Regions from separate parts of the Telluria sp. ZT3P26 genome, predicted to be linked through region 1. Evidence: predicted binding sites of a transcription regulator. Region 1 holds the regulator's gene; the other holds the start of a gene.
The links. Region 1 encodes LexA, which represses DNA repair genes until DNA is damaged. Its sites were predicted from a motif close to ACTGTATNNNNATACAGT; they were not measured.
Positions count from the first base shown of each region.

Region 2: a site for LexA is predicted at 2,541-2,558, ahead of AC56LN_RS07350 (ATP-dependent helicase). Genes of this name have one in related genera too.

Region 1 covers NZ_JCASII010000001.1:1,052,654-1,063,106, reverse strand. The annotation lists gene AC56LN_RS04645 (MBL fold metallo-hydrolase) at 1-483, shown strand, start outside; gene AC56LN_RS04640 (hypothetical protein) at 599-844, shown strand; gene AC56LN_RS04635 (inorganic phosphate transporter) at 908-1,918, opposite strand; gene AC56LN_RS04630 (DUF47 domain-containing protein) at 1,940-2,566, opposite strand; gene AC56LN_RS04625 (replicative DNA helicase) at 2,680-4,068, opposite strand; gene rplI (50S ribosomal protein L9) at 4,188-4,640, opposite strand; gene rpsR (30S ribosomal protein S18) at 4,677-4,967, opposite strand; gene priB (primosomal replication protein N) at 4,996-5,295, opposite strand; gene rpsF (30S ribosomal protein S6) at 5,333-5,740, opposite strand; gene lexA (transcriptional repressor LexA) at 6,033-6,662, shown strand; gene AC56LN_RS04595 (tetratricopeptide repeat protein) at 6,723-7,412, opposite strand; gene AC56LN_RS04590 (cystathionine gamma-synthase family protein) at 7,587-8,828, opposite strand; gene purF (amidophosphoribosyltransferase) at 8,831-10,351, opposite strand; gene AC56LN_RS04580 (CvpA family protein) at 10,414-10,453, opposite strand, start outside.
Region 2 covers NZ_JCASII010000001.1:1,663,255-1,669,398, reverse strand. The annotation lists gene AC56LN_RS07350 (ATP-dependent helicase) at 424-2,517, opposite strand; gene AC56LN_RS07345 (hypothetical protein) at 2,822-3,040, opposite strand; gene AC56LN_RS07340 (chromate transporter) at 3,183-3,791, shown strand; gene AC56LN_RS07335 (chromate transporter) at 3,788-4,369, shown strand; gene fghA (S-formylglutathione hydrolase) at 4,431-5,273, shown strand; gene AC56LN_RS07325 (methyl-accepting chemotaxis protein) at 5,634-6,144, shown strand, end outside.

The sequences.
Region 1 (10,453 bases):
GAGCCGCTCGCGGTGGGCGATGCTCTGGTATCGAATGTGGTGATGAACCACCCGGTCACCAACCTTGGCTACCGCATCGAGTGCAATGGCAAATCGGTCTTTTTCACGGGCGACCACGAACCCTGGTACAACCCGCATCCGGTCGGGCACCCGTCGCACGAAGTAGCCGAACTCCAGATGCGCGACGCCGAACGCCGCATGGACGCCGCGATGGCGGGCGTGGACGCACTGATCGTCGATTGCTCGTACACGATCGACGAATACCCGTCCAAGCAGGGCTGGGGCCATGGCACCTTTGATGGCGCCATCGCGATGGCGCTGCGGGTTGGCGCGCGCACGCTGTACTGCACGCACCATGAACCGACCCGCGGCGACGATGAACTCGAGGCGGTGTTTGCCGATGTCATGGCGCGCCACGCCGGGCGCCTGGGCGAACTGCAGGTGCGGCTGGCGCATGAAGGCCTGGAAGTCGAACTCGGCTAGCCGACTTCGCGTACACGATCACCTGTCAATTCTGTCAGGCTGGCGCGCGCCGTCGCAGGCGTAGAATGGGGTGCGGCTGTCAATACGGAACAGCCACTTTCCCGAGCCTGCTACCATGACCCTCCCGCTGACATCACTCTTTACCTCGTGCGCCGCCGCCCTGCTGCTGGCCGCCTGCACCAGCCCTGCGCCTGACGGCGCGAACACCGCGAGCGTGCGCGAGGAACGCACGACGCCGATCGGCACCTACCTGCCCCGCAAGAAAGGCCAGACCGCCAACAATGCCGGCACGGTCAGCGACATCGAGCGCGAGAACATGCGCAATTCCGGTGTCGGCACGGGCGCGATGACGCAGCACTGACGCGCATCCCCGAAAAGAAAACGGCGCCGAGGGCGCCGTTTTCTTTTGCCAATCAAGCCGCAATCACATGATCTTGGTGCCGATCCACCAGGCCACGGCCGCCATGAAGGCCGACGCCGGGATCGTGAAGATCCACGCCCACACGATATTGCCCGCGACGCCCCAGCGCACGGCCGAGGTCTTGCGCGCGGCGCCCACGCCGACGATGGCGCCGGTGATCGTGTGCGTCGTCGATACCGGAATGCCGAACGCGCTCGAGAGCAGCAGCGTCACCGCGCCGCCGGTTTCAGCGCAGAAACCGCCGACCGGCTTGAGCTTGGTGATCTTCTGGCCCATGGTCTTGACGATGCGCCAGCCGCCGAACAGCGTGCCGAACGCGATCGCCGCATAGCACGAGATGATGACCCAGGCCGGTGGATATTCGGCCGTCGCGCTGGTATATCCCGCTGCGATCAGCAGCATCCAGATGATGCCCATCGTCTTTTGCGCGTCGTTACCGCCGTGGCCCAGCGAATACGCCGCCGCCGAGACCAGCTGCAGCTTGCGGAACAGGCCGTCGACTTTTCTGGGCGTGGACTTCACGAAGATCCAGGCCACCATCAGCATGATGATCGAGCCCAGCGCAAAGCCCAGCAGTGGTGCGACGACAATGAACGCCACGGTCTTGATCAGGCCACCCGAGATCAGCGAACCGGTGCCCGCTTTGGCCACGGCCGCGCCCACCAGGCCGCCGATCAGTGCGTGCGACGACGAAGAGGGAATGCCGTAATACCAGGTGATGACGTTCCACGAAATCGCCCCGACCAGGGCGCCGAAGATCACGTAATGGTCGACCACGTGCGGGTCGATCGTGCCCTTGCCGATGGTTTGGGCAACCTTCATGTTGACCACGAAGATCGCGATGAAGTTGAAGAATGCCGCCATTGCGACGGCGTGCTGGGGTTTCAGGACCCCGGTCGAGACCACGGTGGCAATCGAGTTTGCCGAATCGTGAAAACCGTTCATGAAGTCGAATACCAGTGCCAGGAGCACGAGCATTCCCAGCACGTAAATGCTGATGTTGAGATTATCCATGGTTATGCAGGTCTGCGACGCTTACGCGTTCTCGACGATGATGCCTTCGATGATGTTGGCCACGTCTTCGCAGCGATCGGTAACCGTCTCGAGGATCTCGTAGATGGCCTTCATCTTGATCAGGTTACGCACGTCCGGCTCGTCGCGGAACAGCTTGGACATCGCGGCGCGCATCACGTGATCGGCGTCCGATTCCAGGCGGTCGATCTCTTCGCACAGCGCGACGATCTTGGCGGCGTTGTCCATATTGTGCAGCAGCGAGACGGCTTCCTCGACCTTCAGGCAGCAGGCCAGGCACAGCTCGGCCAGGCGTTTGGCTTCCGGCGTCACGGCTTGCAGGTCGTACAGCGAAATCGTCTGGGCCGCGTCTTCCATCATGTCCAGGATGTCGTCCATGCGCGTGATCAGCTTGTGGATGTCGTCGCGGTCGATCGGCGTGATGAAGCTCTTGTGCAGCAGGTCGACCGTGGCATAGGTGATCTTGTCAGCCTGCTTTTCGATCGTCTCGATCGCATGGGTGCGGGTTTCGAGGTCGTCGAAGTTGGTCATCAGGCTGACCATTTCCTGCGCCCCTTTGACGCACAATGCGGCGTGCTGATTGAAAAGATCGAAAAACTTGCCCTCGGTGGGCATGAAACGTCCAAACATAGATTCTCCGTATTGACTCTCTGGGATTACGCGGTCGCGCCGAAAATGCGGCCACGCGTAAAGGCGGCCATTAAAACATCAATGGCCGCCTTGGTGTTACTACAAATGGTTATTTAGTCACCCTGATACACAGACAGGTTACCGCTGTAATTGCCGAACTTGGTGTACTGGCCGATCCAGGTCAGGCGGATTGCGCCGATCGGACCGTTACGCTGCTTGCCGATGATGATCTCGGCGGTGCCCTTGTCGGGCGAATCCGGGTTGTAGACCTCGTCGCGGTACAGGAAGATGATGACGTCGGCATCCTGCTCGATTGCGCCGGATTCGCGCAAGTCGGACATCACGGGGCGCTTGTTCGGCCGTTGCTCCAGCGAGCGGTTCAGCTGCGACAGCGCCACCACCGGACACTGCAGCTCTTTGGCCAGGCCCTTGAGCGAACGTGAAATTTCCGAGATTTCTGCAGTGCGGTTATCGCCCGGCTGGCTGCCCTGCATCAGCTGCAGGTAGTCGACGATGATCAGGCCGAGCTTGCCGCACTGGCGCGCCAGGCGCCGCGCGCGCGCGCGCATCTCGATCGGGTTCAGCGCCGGGGTTTCGTCGATGTACAGCTGGGCGTCGTTCATCTTCTGGATGGCGTGCGTCAGGCGCGGCCAATCCTCGTCGTTCAGGCGGCCGGTACGCAGGCGGTGCTGGTCGAGCTGGCCGACCGAACCCAGCATACGCATCGCCAGCTGGGTGCCGCCCATCTCCATCGAGAAGATCGCGACCGGCAGGCCGGCTTCGATCGCAACGTTCTCGCCGATATTGACCGAGAACGCGGTCTTGCCCATCGACGGACGGCCGGCGACGATGACGAGGTCGCCCGGCTGCAGGCCGGATGTCATGCGGTCAAGGTCGATGAAGCCCGTCGGCACGCCGGTGATTTCACCCTGGTTCTCGCGGCTGTAGAGCTCATCGATGCGCTCGACGACCTGCGTGAGCAGCGGCTGGATCGGATTCCAGCCCTGCTGGCCGCGTGAGCCGGATTCGGCAATGGCAAAGATCTTGGACTCGGCTTCGTCGAGCATCTGCTTGACTTCCTTGCCCTGCGGGTTGAACGCATTGCCCGAGATTTCATCGGCCACGGTGATCAGCTTGCGCAGGATGCCGCGGTCGCGCACGATCTCGGCGTAGCGCCGGATATTGGCGGCGGACGGCGTGTTCTGCGCCATCGCGTTCAGGTATTGCAGGCCACCGACATCATCGGCCTTGCCGAGCTGGTTGCAGGCTTCGTAGACGGTGATGACGTCGGCCGGTTTGCCGCCGTTGATCAGGCGCACCATCTGTTCGAAGATGATGCGGTGGTCGTAGCGGTAGAAGTCTTCCGCGTTCATGAAGTCGGCGATACGGTCCCATGCGGCGTTATCGCGCAGCAGGCCGCCAATGACGGATTGCTCGGCTTCGATGGAGTGCGGGGGGATGCGCAGGGCGTCGAGTTGCGGATCTGGAGATGCTGCATTCATGGGCGGGATTATACCTTTTCCGGTCCTGCGACTGGCAATAATGGAAAGCCGAAAAGCAAAAAAGCCGGGCGAACCCGGCTTTTTCAGAACTGCGTGCTCAGCACATGTACAGCGTGTGCTTAGGCAGCTTCGCCCACAACAGCGACGGTGATTTCCGACACGACGTCGGTGTGCAGAGCGACTGCAACCGGGAATTCGCCGGTGGTTTTCAGCGGGCCGGTTGGCATGCGCACTTGCGACTTCTCGACAGCGAAACCTTGCTTGGTCAGCGCTTCGGCGATGTCGAAGTTGGTGACCGAACCGAACAGACGGCCATCAACGCCGGCCTTCTGGCCGATGGTGACGGTCATGCCGCTCAGCTTGTCGCCTTCGGCCTGGGCAGCCGACAGCTTTTCAGCTGCTGCTTTTTCGAGTTCAGCGCGCTTGGCTTCGAACTCGGCGACGGCGCCGGCGGTAGCGCGGCGTGCCATCTTTTGTGGGATCAGGAAGTTACGTGCGTAACCGTCCTTGACCTTGACGACGTCGCCCAGGTTGCCGACGTTGACTACTTTTTCCAACAGAATGATTTGCATAGTGATCTCCAGATGTCTGACTGTCGTGACCGACGATTAACCGTGGTGCAGGTCGGTGTACGGCAGCAGCGCAAGGTAGCGTGCGCGCTTGATCGCGGTGTCGACCTGACGCTGGTAGTGCGCCTTGGTGCCGGTCAGACGTGCTGGCATGATCTTGCCGTTTTCCTGGACGAAGTCCTTCAGGGTGTCGACGTCCTTGTAGTCCACCTGCTCAACGCCAGCGGCGGTGAAGCGGCAGAATTTCTTGCGCTTGAACAGCGGGTTTTGCTGTTTGCGCTTCTCTTTGAGTTTCGCTTTGTTTTTGTCGAACTTTTTACCGAATGCCATTTGAGGCTCCTGTATCTAAATTGCCGGGTTAAGCGGCACTGAAATCAATGATGTGAAACACCAGGGCTTTGCTGTTGCGATTTTTCCGTGCAAGAAATCCGTTGAACCTGTAGCTGGCGCCCAATTCGGCGCTGGCGAACCTGCCCGAAATCTCGCCCGCGGCGAACGCGGGGACTTCGAACGCGACCGACCTTTCGACCCCGGCCTCTTCCTGCTGCGATTCGTGCATCAGGACGGCTGAAACGATTGGCACACCGGCCGGGGTGTAACGCAGTACGTCGCGCTCGGCGATGGTCGCCATGAGCTGGAGGTGGTTTGCGCTGTGCACCCGGTATTACTGGTTACTACGAATAACTGGGGAAAACTTAAGCAGCAGCAGGCGCTGGCGCAGCGGCTGGAGCGGCTGCTGGCGCAGCGGCTTCGGCACGGTGGCTCTTGGCTGCGTCTTCGCGCTGCACCGATTTCATCATCGGCGACGGTGCGGTTTCAGCTTTTTTCAGCTTGACGGTCAGGTGACGCAGAACCGCATCATTGAACTTGAATGCAGTTTCCAGCTCGACCAGGGTCTCGTTGTCGCATTCGATGTTCAGGCAGATGTAGTGTGCTTTTGGCAGCTTCTGGATCTGGTATGCCATCTGGCGGCGGCCCCAGTCTTCAACGCGATGGATGTTACCGCCGCGGCTGGTCACCGTGGTCTTGTAACGCTCGATCATCGCCGGGACTTGTTCGCTCTGGTCCGGATGGACGATAAACACGATTTCATAATGACGCATGCATTACTCCTTGAGGACGTTTAACAAATGCCCACCTCGGCGTCAAGACGAGTGTGGGAAGGGAAAGCCGGCAATTATAACCCGGATATCGGCAGCTTGGAAAGCCCAATGACGCATCGCAGGCGCGAGCTGGCGAGTTCCCGGCAGTCTGACTCGACAATTCCACGGTTTTGGCGCATGTTTGTACGCTGAATCGGGATTTTGACGATATTTTTTGCGTTTCCTCTTGCGCGCGGGAGAATACTGTACAAAAATACAGGTTACACACATAACCGGTTGCTGTAACACATTTATGCTAAAGCTCACTGCACGGCAAGAACAGATCCTGAACCTGATCAAGGAAGCGATCGAGAACACCGGTTTCCCTCCGACCCGGGCTGAAATCGCTTCCGAACTGGGTTTCCGCTCGGCCAACGCGGCTGAAGAACATCTGCAAGCACTGGCGCGCAAGGGCGCCATCGAAATTTCGCCGGGCACATCGCGCGGCATCCGCCTGATCGGCGCGAGCGTCGAATCAGTTCCGATGCCGCCGCCGTCGTTCATGTCGCTGCCGCTGGTGGGGCGCGTTGCTGCAGGTAATCCGATCCTGGCGCAAGAGCATGTCGAAGCCACCTACAACGTCGATACCGCCATGTTCGCGGCGCGCCCCGATTTCCTGCTGAAGGTCAAAGGCTGGTCGATGCGCGATGCCGGCATCATGGATGGCGACTTTTTGGCGGTCAAGAAAATCGACAGCGCCAAGAACGGCCAGATCGTCGTTGCACGCCTGGGCGACGAAGTCACGGTCAAGCGCTATCGCAAGACGGGCGACCTGGTGGAACTGCTGCCAGAGAACCCCGACTTCAACATCATTTCAGTCTCGCCGGACGAAGAGTTCGCACTCGAAGGCCTGGCTGTTGGCCTGATGCGTAGCTGGAACTGATGTAACGGCGCCGGCTTCTTCCTGCCGGCGCCTGTCCTTTCCTGCGCTGCCCTGCCCTGCCTACTTCGACGCCTTCTTCACGACCGCATTGTGCTGGCTGACAAACGCCTCGGTCGCACTGCGCCACGCTGCAAAATCCGCCAGGATCATCTTTGAATTGACCTTCGCGCCTTCCGCGATATTCTGCCGCACCTGCTCCAGATAGGCTGCCGAAGCATCCGCTTCCTGTTTGTTCATCAGCTTGGCGATATCGGCGGGAATCTTCTTCGTCAGCGGCGACTGCGCGTTCAGGTTCGTGACCATCTTGTTGTAGCAATCCTGCCAGCCCGTCACCAGCTTGTTGACGCGATCGATCTCGTCGTTCACCTTCGACACGGCCGGGATGCGCGGCGACGGGCAGCGGTATTCGCCCGACTGCAGCTCGGCCCCGTCATAGCCCTTGATCCAGTAATCGATCTCGGCGCGCTTGGTCACGCGCTGTTCCATCACGACCAGCGATTCTGCCGCGACCTTATTGCCCTTGGCCGCCGACTTCTCGAACAATGCTTTCGCTGCCGCCTCATCGACAGCGCCCGCTTCGCCATACCAGTACATCTGGCCCAGTTGCTGCTGCGCCTGCGCATTGCCGGCATTGGCCAGCTTGGTGTACAGCTTGAGCGCGCCCGCGTAATCCTTCTTTTCGAACAGCGCGTTGGCGTCTTCCAGCTCGCCCGCACAGGCGGCGCTGGCGATGCTCAGGGACAGGGACATGGAAAGGCAGAGCAGGAAACGTTTCATGGGCACCCAAAAATGACAAGCTGACGATGGCGCATCATAGCCCCCTTTTACAGCGCGACTCAACCGTAAAAATGACTAGGCCGGCATTGCGCCGGCCTTCTTTGCATCGCTTTACGTCACGCGGTAACGTCGCGCGGTACGCCGCGCTTACGCGTCCAGCGCCTGGCGGAAGTCTTCAACCAGGTCATCGGTGTCCTCGATGCCCACCGACACGCGGATCAGCGACTCGGCAATGCCCATGCTGGCGCGGCGCTCGGCGCCCATCTCGAAGAAGATGGTGTGCGCGACCGGAATGACCAGCGTGCGGTTGTCGCCCAGGTTCGACGCGGGAATCGCCAGCTGCAGGCGGTTGAGGTAATCGAACGGGTCGATATCCTCGCGCAGCTCGAAGCTGAGCAGTGAACCACCGGCGCGGAACAGCGACGTGACGATACCGTGCTGCGGATGCGAGGCCAGGCCCGGGTAGTGGACCTTCGCCACGCGCTCATCCGCCTCGAGCATCGTTGCCAGCGCCAGAGCATTGGCACAGGTGCGGGTCATGCGCAGCGCCAGCGTCTCGGCGCCAACGGCAATGTGATGCGCTGCCTCCGGTCCGAGCGAGGCGCCGAAGTCGCGCAGCGCTTTCGCGCGCAGCTGCGCCATGCCCTGCGCCTGCGCCGGCTGCTTGCGGAAATTCGGCGCGATGTTCGGGTACGCGCTCCAGTCGAACAGGCCGGTATCGGTCAGCGCGCCGCCCAGCGCAATGCCGTGGCCGCCAATCGACTTGGTCAGCGAATTGACCACGAGACCGGCGCCCACGCTCTTCGGGCGGAACAGCCAGGGCGAGGTCATCGTGTTGTCGACCACGTACAGGATGCCCCGCGCACGGCACAGCTCGCCGATGCGGGCCAGGTCCGCCACTTGCGTGCGCGGATTGGCGATCGTCTCGACAAACACCATGCGCGTGTTCGGCGTCAAGGCTGCCTCGACCTGCGCCACATCGGTTGCATCGACAAAGGCGACATCGACGCCCTGCCCTGCCACCGTCTGCCACAGGCTGTTGGTATTACCAAACAGGAAGCTCGACGAAACGATGGCGTCGCCCGCCTTCAGCAGCGCCTGGAACAGCGCGCCGATGGCGGCCATGCCGGTGCCGAAGCACAGCGTGGCGACGCCATCCTCCATCTTGCTGACCTTGTCCTCGAGCGCGCTGATGGTCGGATTGCCCTGGCGACCATAACGGAAGCCCGGCTCCTTGCCCTGGAACACGGATGCCAGCTGACGCGCATCCGTGTAGCCGAACGCGACCGAGGTGTGGATCGGCTTGTGCAGCGAACCGTGCTCGATCGGCTTGTGCCGGTCGTTGTGCAGGATCGTGGTGGTAAAGCCGTAGGATTTTTTCTCGCTCATGCTTACTCGGCGGCGACGGCGGGGTTCAGATTCAGTTGGGTACGGACCTGGTCTTCATCCTTGGCAGCAGGATTGTGACGCGCGGTTTCCTGGCGATCCAGGTATTCCGGCGTCACGTCGCCCGTCACGTAGATGCCGTCGAAGCACGACGCCTCGAAGTTCTTCAGTGCCGGATTGACGTCCGAAATCGAGCGCTTGAGGGCGTCGATGTCCTGATAGATGACGCGGTCGGCCGTGATCTCGCGGCAGACTTCTTCGGTCGTGCGGCCGTAGGCGATCAGCTCGTCGCGGGTCGGCATGTCGATGCCGTACACGTTCGGGTACAGCACCGGTGGCGCAGCCGAGGCGAAGTACACCTTGCGCGCGCCGGCTTCACGGGCCATCTGCACGATCTCGCGACTGGTGGTGCCGCGCACGATCGAATCGTCGACCAGCAGCACGTTCTTGTCCTTGAATTCGGAAATGATCGCGTTGAGCTTCTGGCGTACCGATTTCTTGCGCATGCCCTGGCCCGGCATGATGAAGGTGCGGCCGATGTAGCGGTTCTTGATGAAGCCTTCGCGGTATTCGACACCCAGCTTCAGCGCCAGCTGGATGGCGGCCGGACGCGACGAATCGGGAATCGGCATGACGACGTCGATATCTTCGACCGGGATTTCACTGAGCACCTTGTCGGCCAGGTATTCACCCATGCGCAGGCGCGTGGCGTAGACCGAGGCGCCGTCGATCACCGAGTCCGGACGGGCCAGGTAGACGAATTCGAACGCGCATGGATTGAGCGATGGATTTTCGGCGCATTGGCGCTCGGACAGCTTGCCGTCGTTGGTGATGAAGACCGCTTCGCCCGGCGCAATGTCGCGCACGAAACGGAAGCCCAGGCCTTCGAGGGCGACCGACTCGCTGGCCACCAGGTATTCGTTGCCGTTTTCGGTTTCGTTCACGCCCAGGCACAGCGGACGGATGCCGAACGGATCGCGGAAGGCCAGCATGCCATGGCCGGCGATCTGTGCTACGACCGCGTAGGCACCACGCACGCGGCGGTGCACGACAGCGACCGCCTTGAAGATCGCCTCGGCGTCGAGCGAGAAGCCATCGGCCGCTTCCTGGATTTCATGGGCCAGCACGTTGAGCAGCACCTCGGAATCGGAATCGGTATTGATGTGGCGGCGGTCGTTGCGGAACAGCTCATCCCGGAGCTGGGCCTGGTTGGTCAGGTTGCCGTTGTGCGCCAGCGTGATGCCGAACGGCGCGTTGACGTAGAACGGCTGCGCCTCTTCTTCGCTCGACGAACCTGCGGTCGGGTAACGGCAGTGGCCGATCCCGGTGTTGCCCTGCAGCGAACGCATGTTCCGGGTACGGAAAACGTCACGTACCAGGCCGTTGGCCTTGAACATGGAGAACATGCTGCTGTGATTGGTCGCAATGCCCGCAGCGTCCTGGCCGCGGTGCTGCAGCAGCAGCAATGCATCGTACAGAAGCTGGTTGACGGGAGAGTGCGAAACGACGCCGACGATGCCACACATGAGGTGCTCCTAAAAGCTTGGGTGCAAAATGACAGAAAACTGCGAAAACTACGACTACTGGTTCAGTAATTAATATGCTCCGCGAAGGCAGCGGGCAAGAAT
Region 2 (6,144 bases), 610 kb from region 1:
GACGGGTCAAATTACTTGGCAAAGGATAAAGGGATGGGAATGGGACGACTGTTCGATAGCAAACATATTAGTGAATGTTGTCTACTAACAAAACGCCAATGCTGTTAACAAAATTGAACGACGATTCATCGCGACAAAGAAGATGCCCGCAAGCATCACAACGAGCTAAGCTGCTGATTTTGCTCAAGCTTTTACGCTATCCACAAGAATTGTGGATAACTGTGTGGACAAGCGCCACTTGACAAGCCACAAGGCCAGACGGGATGCGGGTTTCAACAAACTGCCCGTTGTACAGGCAAAAAATTGTTCCAATAAAATCAATCACTTGCACATGCACCAGATATGGGCAGCAAGTTTATGTGCGGCGCACTCCTACAAAACCGTGACATGGGGGATAAGTTGCCAACATGCGGCGATCGACCGTCATTTCCACGCGCTGCGCGCCCGGTCGCGCACGAGCATGCGCACGCTGTCGGGCATTGGCGTGCGCAGCTCGCGCTTGTCGGCGCTGAGCCAGGCGGCTTCTTCGAAATGCTTGAGCATCACGGGCGTGACGAAGCGCGAGCGCGTCGCATACACGTGGCGATCGCCCATGCTTGATTGCTGCTTGATGAAGAAGCGGTTCGGCACGATCAGGTGCAGGTTCTCGCGGGCCCGCGTCATGGCGACATACAGCAGCCGGCGCTCTTCCTCGATATCGTCCTGGTTACCAGTGGCCATGTCGGACGGGATGCAGCCGTCGACCACATTGAGCACGTGCACCGACTTCCACTCTTGCCCCTTGCTCGAGTGGATGGTCGAGAGGATCACGTAATCGTCGTCGAGCAGTGGCGGGCCGGCGCGGTCGCTCGTCGCTTCGGGCGGGTCGAGCGTGATGTCTGCCAGGAAGCTTTCGCGATTCGCATGGCCAGCCGACAGCACGACCAGCTGGTCGAGGTCGAGCGCGCGCACCTGGAAATCGTCGTGCAGGCGCTCGAGGTGCGGTGCATACCAGTCGCGCGCCAGTTCGAGGTCTTGTGGCCAGCGCAGGCCGGCGGTGCGCAGGCACGCGTACAGCGTGCAGAACGTCTGCCACTCGGCGCTGCAGCGCGCCGGCACGGGAAACGCGGCCAGCGTCGCGGCGACATCGCTGCTCTCGCCCACCGCATCGAGCACGCGCGTGGCCGTGGCCTGGCCGATTCCGGGAATCAGCTGCAGCACGCGGAACCCGGCCAGGCGCCCGCCGGGATTCTGTGCAAAGCGCAGCAGCGCCAGCAGATCCTTGATATGCGAGGCTTCGAGAAATTTCAGGCCGCCGAACTTGACGAACGGGACATTGCGCCGCATCAGTTCGAGTTCGAGCGCGGCGCTGTGGCTGGCCGCGCGAAACAGGACGGCCTGCGACTTGAGCGGCACGCCTTCTTCGCGCTGCTCGAGAATGCGGCTGCAGACCCAGCGCGCCTGCTCGGCTTCGTCGGGAATCAGCACCAGCTGCGGCTTGATGGTCGACACCTTGTCGGTCCAGAGCGTCTTGGCATGGCGCTCGAGCGCGGCGCCGATGACGGCGTTGGACGCATCGAGGATTGGCTGCGTCGAGCGGTAATTGCGCTCGAGCGTGATCGTCTGCGCCGGTTGCGTGAACTGGCCCGCGAAGTCGAGGATGTTGCGCACGGTGGCGCCGCGAAAACTGTAGATGGACTGGGCGTCGTCGCCGACCACCATCACGCCCTTGCCGTCGGGCTTCATGCCGGTGATGATCGCGGCCTGCAGGCGGTTGGTGTCCTGGTATTCGTCGACCAGCACATGGTCGAACCAGCTGCCCAGCTCAGCGCCGAGCACCGGGTCGGCTGCCATCTCGGCCCAGAACAGCAGCAGGTCGTCGTAGTCGAGCACGTTCTGCGCCTGCTTGGCGTCGACATACGCGCCGAACAGCGTCTTGAGCTGGGCTTCCCATTCGGCGCACCACGGGAAATACGCCTGCAAGACCTGGTCGAGCGGATCGCGGCTGTTGACCACGCGCGAGTAAATCGACAGGCAGGTGCCTTTCATGGGAAAGCGTTTCTCGGTGCGGGACAGGCCGATCTCGTGGCGCACCATGCCCATCAGGTCCTCGGCGTCGCCCCGGTCGTGGATGGTGAATTGCGGATCGAGGCCGATGCGTCCGGCGAATTCGCGCAACAGGCGTGCGCCGATGCTGTGGAAGGTGCCGGCCCAGGGCAGCGCCACCGGGGCCTGGGATTGCGCCGCCCCGCCCCGGCCAAGCAAGCGGTGCAGGACGCCACTGGCGCGCTGACGCATTTCGTCCGCCGCCCGGCGCGAAAAGGTCAGCAGCAGGATGCGCTGCGGATCGGCGCCAGCCCCGATCAGGCGCGCAACGCGGTGCGCCAGCGTATTGGTCTTGCCGGAGCCAGCGCCGGCCACCACCAGCAGCGGGCGCGGGGCGGCTACGCCAATATCGTGCTCGACCGCAGCGCGCTGCGCCGGATTCAGGCTGGCAAACGGGTCTTCAGTAGCGGGCGCGGCGGTAGCGGTGGTCATGGGCGGCAGACGGAGAAAGCACTACTGTACATTTGTCCAGTATCGTACCGCAAGCGCTAAATCGCATGACACCGGGCCAGACCTGCCGTGCCGTCGGTCAGCCCGCAATCAAGAAAACGTTTTTCTGGATATCCACAAAGTCTGTGAATAACTATGTGGAAAAGCGGGGGCTTGACAGGCTGGACACGGCCTGCGGGGCGGCTTTCAACAATTTGCCTATTGGGAAGGCAACGACGGTGACAACTGCAAATTGACCGCAAATTAAGGCGGTCACACCCTTGACAGGGCCACTGCTGCCATGCGACTACGCGAGCACGCGGCGCCTTTCTGGCTCAAGCAAGACGCGCTCGATCACCTTTGGCCGCACCCCGTTGGACTTCAGGTATTCGACCGCCGGCACGACGCCGAGTTCGCCCAGCGTGGCAATCCCGCGCGTGACGACATCGCGCTGGCCGGCATCGGACCGTAGTTCGGACACGCTGGCAGCGCGTGGAAGGATGTCTTGCGCGTGCAGTGGCTTCATCGATGATCTCCGGTGGTGATGGATGTGTCATGCACCACGATTATTGGCGAAGCAAATGTAAAGTCAATGGCAAACCTGTATCAATACGCGAATACATTGCCCGTGGTAAGCGCGAGTACGGCGCAACAGCGATAATGGCGGGATGAGTCATTCTCCCCTCCCCTCCCGGAACGCGCAACCGGGCCTGACAGCCACCGCGCGCCCCGCTCCCGCCTCGTGCACCGACCTGTTCGTGTCATTCACACTGATTGCCCTGCAGGGTTTCGGCGGCGTGCTGGCCGTGATCCAGCGCGAACTGGTCGAGCGCAAACGCTGGTTGAGCAATGAAGAATTTATCGAAGAATGGTCGGTCGCGCAGATCCTGCCCGGACCCAATGTGTGCAACCTGGCGATGGTGATCGGGCAGCGCCACTTCGGCCTGGCCGGCGCAATGAGTGCACTGGCTGGCCTGCTGGCGGCGCCGCTGCTCGTGGTGCTGGCGCTGGCTCTGGTGTATGCCAGGTTCGCCGATGTGCCTGCAGTCCAGGGCGCGCTGCGCGGGATGGCGGCAGTCGCCGCCGGGCTGGTGGCGGCCACCGGCCTGAAGATGTCGGCCGCGCTGGGCAAGAACGTGCTGCCGCTCGTGGCCTGCGTGCTGATTGCCGCGCTCGGCTTCGTGCTGCTGGCCTGGGTGCGGGTGCCGCTGGCGGCGGTCGTGTTCGGCCTGGGCGGTCTGGGCTGTGTGCTGGCCTGGCGCAGGCTCAAGCCATGAGCGCGCCGCAACTGGCATTCACCTGGCACGACTGGCTCAGCCTGTTCACGCACTTCCTGGCGCTGTCGATGATGTCGCTTGGCGGTGCGATCTCGACCACGTCCGAAATGCAGCGTTACCTGGTCGAGCGCCAGGGCTGGCTGACGCCGGCGCAGTTTGGCGACTCGGTTGCGCTGGCGCAGTCGTCGCCCGGCCCGAATGTGCTGTTCGTGGCCTTGTTGGGATGGAACGTTGGCCTGAACAACGGCAGCACGCTGGCCGCGCTGTGCGGCGTGGTCATCGCGATGATCGGCATCATGCTGCCGTCGACCGTATTTACTTATCAGGTGGCGCAATGGGCACAGCGCAATCGCGAACAGCGGGCCGTGCGCGCCTTCAAGCAGGGCATGGCCCCGCTCGTCATCGCCATGCTGCTGTCGACCGCCTGGCTGCTGGCCACCGGCGGGGGCACCGATCCGGACCGCTGGCCGCTGTGGCTGCTGTCGGTGGCGAGCTGTCTCGTGATCTGGCGCACCCGCCTGCACATATTGTGGATGCTGGCAGCCGGCGCCGTGCTGGGCGCGATTGGACTGGTGTAGTTGGCATGCCGGCGCAGGACGCGGCATACTGGCCGCACCTTTCACTGTCCCCCACATGACGATGTCCGAACTTCTGAACCAACACGCCTGCTTCGGCGGCGAGCAGCGTTTTTACCAGCACGATTCCAGCGCCATCGGCCTGCCGATGAAGTTTTCGGTCTACCTGCCGCCCGAGGCCAGCGGCAAGAAGCTGCCCGTACTGTTCTACCTGGCAGGCCTGACCTGTACCGAAGAAACGTTCATGACCAAGGCGGGCGCGCAGCGCGTGGCCAGCGAACTGGGCATCATCCTGGTGGCGCCCGACACCAGCCCGCGTGGCGCCAACGTGCCGGGCGAGACCGACAGCTGGGACTTCGGCGTCGGCGCCGGCTTCTATCTTGACGCGACCGAAGCGCCATGGTCGACGCATTACCGCATGCACAGCTACCTGCTCGAACTGCACGCCCTGGTACTCGATCTGCTGCCCGCCGATCCGGCGCGCGTGGGCATCTTCGGCCACTCGATGGGCGGCCACGGTGCGCTGGTCATGGCGCTGCGCCACCCGGAACTGTTCCGTTCGGTCTCGGCGTTTGCCCCCATCGCTGCGCCAAGCCGCTGCCCGTGGGGCGTGAAAGCCTTTGGCGGCTATCTGGGCCCGGACGAAAGCACCTGGCAGCAATACGACGCCAGTGCGCTGATGGCTGGGCAACTGTCGGCCCCCTTCCCTGACGGCATCCTGATCGACCAGGGCCTGGCCGACAAGTTCCTGCCAGAGCAGCTGCGGCCGGAAGCGTTCGAAGGCGCCTGCGCCCGCATCGGCCAGCCGCTGACACTGCGCCGCCAGCCGGGCTATGACCACGGTTACTACTTCGTCTCGACGTTCGTCGAAGACCATCTGCGTTTCCACGCCAGCCAGCTTGGCTGACACGTGACGGCTTCAGCACCGCTGAAGCCATTTTCCGGCGGCCCTGAACAACGGCACTGGGACAAGCGACATTGGCATCAGACGATTGTTGTGTGGTAACTGCAACAAACATGTCAAAGCTTTAAGCAATCATGCGCAAAGAGTGAATCGCGTTGTTCAGTAAGTTTCCCTGCGAATACAATGCTTGCACAAATGTCCATGTGCAGCAAGGTTTACGCACGTCCATGTCCTGTCGCCACGATCGCAGCCGGGTATGAATACACCACTGGCCTCGTCCTGGATATTCCCATCCTGTGACCAGGCTGTGGCTCCCCCTGCTGCCCGTTCTCCCTATCCGTCTTTCGATCACGTCCACCAACGATGAAACTCAGCTTCCGCACCAAACTTTACCTGCCACTCATTCTCAGCTGGTTGTGCCTGTCAGCGATGGCCATTCTCCATGTCTACGAAAGCAGCGCCCAGCGCCTCGAAGAACGCAAGGTTGCACTCCGGTTTGCCACCGACGTCGGCATGTCCACGATCAAGGAATACGCGCAACTGGCGTCGACCGGCGCCATGACCGTTGCAGACGCCAAGCAGCAAGCCCTCAAGCGTCTCAAGTCCATGCGGTACGGGAAGGATGGCTATTACACGGTCATCGATTCGGCCCCGACCATGCTGATGCATCCGGTCAAGGCCGAACTCATCGGCAAGGACCTCAGCGACTTCAAGGATACGAACGGTACCTACCTGTACCGTGACGTGGCGGCCATCGCCAAGGGCAGCGGTGAAGGCTGGGTCGAATACGTCTGGCCCAAGCCGGGCCACCCGGACCAGCAGCAGGTGTTCCCGAAAGGCGCGTATGTGCTCACCTACAAACCGTGGGACTGGA